DNA from 2 places in the Streptomyces sp. NEAU-YJ-81 genome. Region 2 is predicted to be linked to the other one. Evidence: riboswitches for the same ligand, from Rfam matches in the RefSeq annotation. Region 2 holds a riboswitch; the other holds the start of a gene.

The links. Region 2 has a riboswitch for cyclic di-AMP ahead of J5X86_RS00110 (M23 family metallopeptidase). Riboswitches for the same ligand answer to the same signal wherever they lie in the genome.
Region 1: another riboswitch for cyclic di-AMP. It lies ahead of J5X86_RS40205 (M23 family metallopeptidase); the one in region 2 lies ahead of J5X86_RS00110 (M23 family metallopeptidase).

Annotation. Positions count from the first base shown of each region.
Region 1 covers NZ_JAGFNO010000030.1:27,305-31,066, reverse strand. The annotation lists gene J5X86_RS40210 (pitrilysin family protein) at 1-1,170, shown strand, start outside; cyclic di-AMP (ydaO/yuaA leader) riboswitch at 1,468-1,631, shown strand; gene J5X86_RS40205 (M23 family metallopeptidase) at 1,646-2,440, shown strand; gene J5X86_RS40200 (GntR family transcriptional regulator) at 2,666-3,421, shown strand; gene J5X86_RS40195 (HPr family phosphocarrier protein) at 3,605-3,762, opposite strand, start outside.
Region 2 covers NZ_JAGFNO010000001.1:30,596-34,357, reverse strand. The annotation lists gene J5X86_RS00115 (PP2C family protein-serine/threonine phosphatase) at 1-843, shown strand, start outside; cyclic di-AMP (ydaO/yuaA leader) riboswitch at 1,091-1,260, shown strand; gene J5X86_RS00110 (M23 family metallopeptidase) at 1,272-2,462, shown strand; gene J5X86_RS00105 (aldo/keto reductase) at 2,575-3,519, shown strand; gene J5X86_RS50275 (hypothetical protein) at 3,619-3,762, opposite strand, start outside.

The sequences.
Region 1 (3,762 bases), on a different contig from region 2:
GAGGGCACCGACAAGCACGACGCCGAGGAGTTCGCCGCCGAGCTCGAGCGCTGCGGCGCCACGCTGGATGCGTATGCCGACCACCCCGGCCTCCGCGTCTCCCTGGAGGTCCCGGTCTCCCGGCTGCCCAAGGCGCTCGGACTGCTGGCCGACGCACTGCGCGCCCCCGCCTTCCCGGACGGCGAGGTCGAGCGGCTGGTGCGCAACCGGCTGGACGAGATCCCCCATGAGCTGGCCAATCCGGCCCGCCGCGCCTCGATGGCCCTCTCCGCGGCCCTCTTCCCGGCCGAATCGCGGATGTCCCGGCCGCGCCAGGGCACCCAGGAGACCATCGAGGGCATCGACGCCGCGGCCGTGCGGGCCTTCTACGAGGCGCATGTCCGCCCCTCCACCGCGACCGCCGTCATCGTGGGCGACCTCACCGGGGTCGACCTCGACGGGGCGCTCGCCGACACCCTGGGCGCCTGGACGGGTGGGGCGGGCGCGCCGCGCACGGTTCCCCCGATCGTCGCGGACGACCTCGGCCGTGTGGTGATCGTCGACCGGCCTGGCGCGGTGCAGACCCAGCTGCTCATCGGGCGCGTCGGCGCCGACCGCCATGACCGGGTCTGGCCCGCGCAGGTGCTCGGCACGTACTGCCTCGGCGGCACCCTCACCTCCCGCCTCGACCGTGTGCTGCGCGAGGAGAAGGGCTACACCTACGGGGTGCGCGCCTTCGGCCAGGTGCTGCGCTCCGCGCCCCCGGCGCCCTCGGGCGGCTCCGCGGGCGCCGCCATGCTGGCGATCAGCGGCTCGGTGGCCACCGAGGTCACCGGGCCCGCGCTGGAGGACCTCTGGAAGGTGCTGCGCACGCTGAAGGAGGAGGGGCTCACCGACGAGGAGCGCGATGTCGCGGTGCAGAACCTGGTGGGCGTCGCCCCGCTGAAGTACGAGACGGCGGCGTCCGTCGCGGGCACTCTCGCCGACCAGGTCGAGCAGCACCTTCCGGACGATTTCCAGGCGCAGTTGTACGCCCGCCTCGCGGAGACCGGCACGGTGGAGGCGACCGCTGCGGTGGTGTCCGCCTTCCCGGCGGACCGGCTGGTCACGGTGCTGGTCGGGGACGCCTCGGCGATCGAGGAGCCGGTCCGGGCGCTGGGCATCGGCGAGGTGCGCGTCATCTCCGGCTGAGCCGCCCGGAGTTGGCCGGTTGGCCGGATCCGGACCAAGAACCGGCGATCCGGCCGGCTCACTGACGATCCGGGTCCGCTGACGATCCGGCAGCCGGTCCCGTCAACGAGCTCACAGCGGAAGGACCCTGGCCCCGTAAAGGTGCCGGGGTCCTTCCTTCATGCCCGATTTGCGGGAGTGACAGCTTGTTTGGTTTGTGGCGAGAGCAACAAAAAACCGGAACCGTTTGGTGATCGAAAGCGGGCCCGTTTAGCGTCAGTCCGGCTGTTCGCCAGCAACCCGCCGCACCCGCGGCACGGACAGTCATCGCCGAGTCCCCGTACGGCGCGAGCCAGGGGAGCCGGGGACCCACACGTCCCCAGGGGTGAATCGGGCGCCTTCCCCGGCCGGGGGAGGAGTCCGTAGGAGACCTTCCTGCTCCGAACCCGTCAGCTAACCCGGTAGGCGAGAAGGAAGGAAAGGAGTGCGCCTCAGCATGGCGTCCACCCGCACTGCCACCGGGAAACACCGCCGCACCACCAAGATCAACGTCCGCACCGGCGCGAACGTCGTGGGCATCACCACCGTCGCCTCGGGCGTCGTCGCCGGGATCACCGGACAGGCGTTCGCGGCCGACACCGGCCCCAGCCCCCAGCAGACCGGTCTGACCCAGGCGATCGTGATCGGCGACGGGATCGCGGACCACATCGAGGCCCAGGCGCAGTCCCAGGAGACCGCCGCCGAGCAGGCCGCCGCCAAGGCCAAGGCGGAGGCGATCGCCCGCCAGGAGGCCGCCAGAAAGGCGGAGGCCGCGGCGAAGAAGGCCAAGGCCGAGCGCGAGGCCAAGGAGCGCGCGGCGCGCGAGGCCGAGCGCAAGCGCCTCAACACCTTCGAGACGCCGATCGGCGGCTCCTACGTCTCCACCGGCTACGAGGCGGCCAGCGGTCTGTGGTCCTCCGGCAGCCACACCGGCATCGACTTCCACGCCTCCTCCGGCACCTCGGTGCACTCCGTGGGCATGGGCGAGATCGTCGAGGCGGGCTGGGGCGGCTCCTACGGCAACAACGTCGTCATCAAGATGAACGACGGCACCTACACCCAGTACGGCCACCTGTCGTCGATCAGCGTCTCGGTCGGCCAGAAGGTCACCCCCGGCCAGCAGATCGGCCTGTCGGGCGCCACCGGCAACGTCACCGGACCGCATCTGCACTTCGAGGCCCGCACCAGCCCGGACTACGGCTCGGACATCGACCCCCTGGCGTATCTGCGCTCGCACGGCGTCAACGTCTGACCTCGCGGGACTCCGCGCACGCCCGCGGTCCCGCGAGAATCCGAGAAGGCCCCGTCCCCCGGACGGGGCCTTCGGCGTGCCGCGCCGCCGGCTGACCAAAAAATATCCATGAAATGCACTCCGCCATCGGAAATGACGTCCGATTGGAATAGAGTCGTTCAATGCGCGTTCCATGGATGCGTTTCGCGGGCGTTAAGGCGGAGGTTCGACAATGTGGGACCGGAAGTGAGCGGGGATACGACCGCGGTCCAGAGCGGTCGCCGGATTTCGGCGCATGCGGTGTGTACGGCGATTCGCGACGACATCGTCTCCGGCACATATCAGCCCGGCAGCCGGCTCACCGAGGAACTTCTCGCCCGGCGCTACGGCGTCTCGCGGGTGCCGGTCCGAGAGGCCCTGCGCACCCTGGAGTCCGAGGGCTTCGTGACGACCCGCCGACACGCGGGTGCCTGCGTCGCCCAGCCCTCCGAGCGCGAGGCGGCCGATCTGCTGGACATCCGGGCGCTGCTGGAGCCGCTGGGCGCCGCACGGGCCGCACAGCGCCGCACCGAGGCCCATCTGAAGGTGCTGCGCGGGCTGGTCCGGCTCGGCCGGGAGCGGGCCCAGCACGGCCGGCTCGGTGAACTGCGGCCGCTGGGCGACTGGTTCCACGAGACGCTCGCCCAGGCGTCCGGCAGCCCGAGCCTGGCCGCGATGCTCGTCCAGCTGCGCCGCAAGACCGTGTGGGTGTACGCGGCCGCTCCCGCGCCGCAGCCCGCACCGCCCGGGGGCGCCCGGCGCCCCGACCCGGCCGCGCGGGCCGTGGAGTCCTGGGCGGAGCACGGCGCGCTGGTGGACGCGGTGGCGCGCGGCGACGCCGACCGGGCGCGGGCGCTCGCCGCGGCGCACACCGAGCGCGCGCTGGCGGAATACCGGCAGCGCCGCCCCACCCCGGTGAGGGCTTCGAAACATTCCGTAAACACGGCGAGCGGCCGGAATTAACAGCGATCCCGTATACAACTCTCGGGAATTCCCGGCGCGGTTTCGCGGCGCCCGGTTCTCGGTACTCCGAGTCGGGATGGAAACGGAAAAACAGCGGGGCCGCGGTGACCGTAATGGTCACCGCGGCCCCGCCGTGTCGAATCCTTGATTCACACGGGAATCACCTGTGAATCAGAGGGGGGATCAGACGGTCTCGGGAAGCTCCTCGAGGCCCTCCGCCACCAGCTTCGCCAGCCGGTCGAGCGCGACCTCGGCATCGTCCGCGTCGGAGGCGAGGACGACCTCCTCGCCGCCCTGGGCGCCGAGGCCCAGCACGGCCAGCATGGAGGCGGCGTTGACCG
Region 2 (3,762 bases):
GCCCGTCTCGCCGGGCTGGAGATCGCCGCTCGCTATGTACCGGCGGAGAAGTACGCGGCGATCGGCGGTGACCTGTACGCGGTCCAGGACACCCCGCACGGCGTACGGCTGACCGTCGGGGACGTACGCGGCAAGGGGCTGCAGGCGGTGGAGGTCGTGGCGATCCTCCTCGGCTGCTTCCGGGAGGCGGCGGAGCAGGAGACGACCCTGGAGGCGCTCGTGGGCCGTCTGGAGCGGGCCCTGCAGCGTGAGGGTGCCCGGCGGGCCGACCTGGAGGTGTTCGAGGGGTTCACGACGGCCGTGGTGGCCGAAATTCCGCGCGGCGACTCCACCCTGCGGCTGATCAACCGCGGCCATCCGGCGCCGCTGCTCATGGCGGAGGACGGTGCGGTGCGTGCCCTGGAGCCGGAGATGTCGGCGCTGCCGGTGGGGATGGGGGAGTTGGCCGGGTGGCCGGACCGGGTGATGGAGCTGGGGTTCGAGGAGGGGGAGACGCTGCTGCTGTTCACGGACGGGGTGACGGAGGCCCGGGACCGCAATGGCGAGTTCTACGACCCGGAGAAGCAGCTGCGCGGCCGCCGCTTCGCCGATCCGCAGGAGCTGCTGGACGCGCTGGTGGCCGATGTCGAGCGCCATACGGACGGCGGGACATCGGACGACATGGCGCTGCTGGCGGTCCGCCGGACCCCGGCCCGCGGGAACGGACGGGGGAACGGGCAGGGCAATGGGCAGGGCAATGGGGGCAATGGGCAGCGGGACGGCCGAGGGAACGGGCACGACGGCGACGGCGGTGCGAGCCGCGGCGGCCATACGAGGGACAGCGGCGTCCCACACCGTCCGTAGCCGACCGGGTCCATACCGTGCGTAGTCGACCGAGCCCCCTCCGCATAACAATTGCTGCACGATCGGTCCGCACGCGTTTTTGCGAACCTTTGGCCAATGCGTCGACTTGCCCCCATCTGTCCCCTCTTGGGCGCTAAGTTCATGCCAAAGGTGCGCGGATTCCTCAGAACAGCTTGGAATCACATCGCGCTCTCTATTAACGTTCGATAACGCAGCGCGGTCGTCACAACCGTCGCAAGGGCGGCACCGTGCGCCGTCGCCGAATCCCGTACGCACACCGGCAGTACCGCACCACCAGCAGCACCAAGGGAACCGGGGAACCAACACCTTGGGGTGAATCGGGTCGAACCTGACCCGTAGGAGACCTTCCTGCTCCGAACCCGTCAGCTAACCCGGTAGGCGAGAAGGAAGGAAAGGAGTGCGCCTCCGTGGCGTCCAACAGGTCTGCCCTGGACGAGGCCCCGTATCGCACACGGGGAGGCGGTTTGGGGACCGCCACCGCCTACGGCCCCGGCTTTGACGCCGGCGGCGGGATGAGCTCCGGGGACGGCCACTTCGCCCCCGACGATCGGTACCTGGACGCGCATGGGGACGCGTTCGAGGGCCCGGGTGCCGGATTCGAGACCGAGCCCTGGGAGGAGTGGAACCCCACCGAGGAGTCCATCGCTCCCGTACGCGGCCGGCACCGCGTGGCCAAGCAGCGCGGCGGGACCATGGCGCGCAGCGGCGCCGTCCTCGGCGTCGGCGTGATCGCCGCGGTCGGTGCGGGCGGTATGGCCAGCGCCAAGGACCGTCCCAAGCCGCCCATTTCCATGCCGGATCTCGGCCACGTCGCCGATGAGGTCAAAGCCAGCCTGCCCGCCGCCAAGGACCTGCCCGGCATCGGCTCCTGGACGTCGGACGACAGCAGCGGCCCGCAGACGGCCGCCGCCCCCCTCTCCCAGGCCGGCCTCACCAGCGAGGACGAGCAGCGCGGCACCACCGACGCGGGCGAGGCGCTCCGCGCCCGCATCCTCCAGCAGGCCGAGAACCAGCAGAACGCGGCGGACGAGGACAGCCGCACCGCCGCGGCGAAGGCCGCCGCGGACAAGGCGTCCGACCAGGCCGCGGAGGTGGCCGCCCAGCGGAAGGCCAAGGCCGAGGCGGAGAAGAAGGCCGCCGAGCAGCGGGCGAAGGAGGCGGCGGAGAAGAAGGCCGCGGCCGAGCGCCAGGCCAGACTCGCCGCCGCGTACACCCTCCCCGTCGGCTCGTACACCCTGACCGCGAGCTTCGGCCAGGCGGGCGACATCTGGTCGGCCGACCACACCGGCCAGGACTTCGCCGCCCCGACCGGCACCCCGGCCAAGGCGGTGCACGGCGGCACCATCACCCAGGCGGGCTGGGCCGGTTCGTACGGCTACCGCATCGTGCTGACCCTCAGCGACGGCACCGAGATCTGGTACTGCCACCTGTCGTCGATGGTCGTCACCTCGGGCAAGGTGACGGCGGGCGATGTCATCGGCCGCGTCGGCGCCACCGGCAATGTGACCGGCCCGCACCTCCACCTCGAGGTCCGGCCCGGCGGCGGCTCGCCGATCGACCCGATGCCCTGGCTGCGCCAGCACGGGATGAACCCCTGATACTCCGGCGGCTCTGGCGCTCTCTCCCCCCTTGACGCCAGGGCCGCCGGTTTACGTCCCGACGGGGCCGCCCCCAGGAACAACCCCGCCCAGCCACCCGTTGTAAAAACGTATGGCTGACAACACACAGAAGATCGGTGATCTGTCCGTTTTCCCGTTTGCCCTGGGCGGGAACGTCTTCGGCTGGACCGCCAACGAGGCCGAGTCCTTCCGGGTGCTCGACGCCTTCGTGGCGGCGGGCGGCAATTTCATCGACACCGCCGATGTCTACTCCGCGTGGGTGCCGGGCAACGAGGGCGGCGAGTCCGAGACCATCCTCGGCAACTGGTTCGCCTCCCGGGGCAACCGCTCCTACGTCGTACTCGCCACCAAGGTGGGCGCCGGCTCCCCGGAGCCCCGCGGTCTGACCTCGTCCGCCATCAAAACGGGCGTCGAGGAATCCCTCCAGCGGCTGCGCACCGACTACATCGACCTCTACTACACCCACTACGACGATCCGTCGGTGCCGGTGGAGGAGATCATCACCACCCTGGACGAGCTGGTCAGAGAGGGCAAGGTCCGCGAGGTCGCCGCGTCCAACGTCAGCGCGGAGCGCCTGGAGGCCCAGCTGGCCTTCTCCACCCAGGAGAGCCTGGCCCGCTACGTCGCCCTCCAGCCGCACTACAACCTGGTCTCGCGCGACACCTTCGAGGGCGACTTGGCCGACGTCGCCGCCCGCCACCACCTGGCGACCATCCCGTACTACTCCCTGGCGTCCGGCTTCCTCACCGGCAAGTACCGCCCCGGCACGGCGGTCGACAGCCCCCGCTCCACCGGCGCGGCCAAGTACCTGGAGACCGAGCGCGGCCAGAAGGTCCTCGCCGCCCTGGACGACGTCGCGGCCAACCACGCCACCGAGCCCACCACGGTCGCCCTCGCCTGGCTCCTCGCCCAGCCCTCGGTCGCGGCCCCCCTCGCCAGCGCCCGCTCCGTCGACCAGCTCCCGCCCCTGCTGGCGTCGGTCGACCTCAAGCTGACCCAACCGGAACTGGACCTGCTGACCTCGGCGTCGGACTGAGCGGAAGACGGCGGGGCGGGCGCCGTAGGACAGCGGGCGGGCAATAGGACCCGCCCGCTGCCCCAGTCAGGGATACGCCTGAGGACCCCTACGTACGGCCTACGACCCCGACCGCCGATCGGCGAGGGCCCAGGACGCGAGGGCAACGCCACCGGCGACGGCGAAGACGGACGGCCAGGCCCCGATCTTCTTCGCCAGCGGATGCGACCCGGCGAATGCGGTGACATACGCCGCACTGAGCGC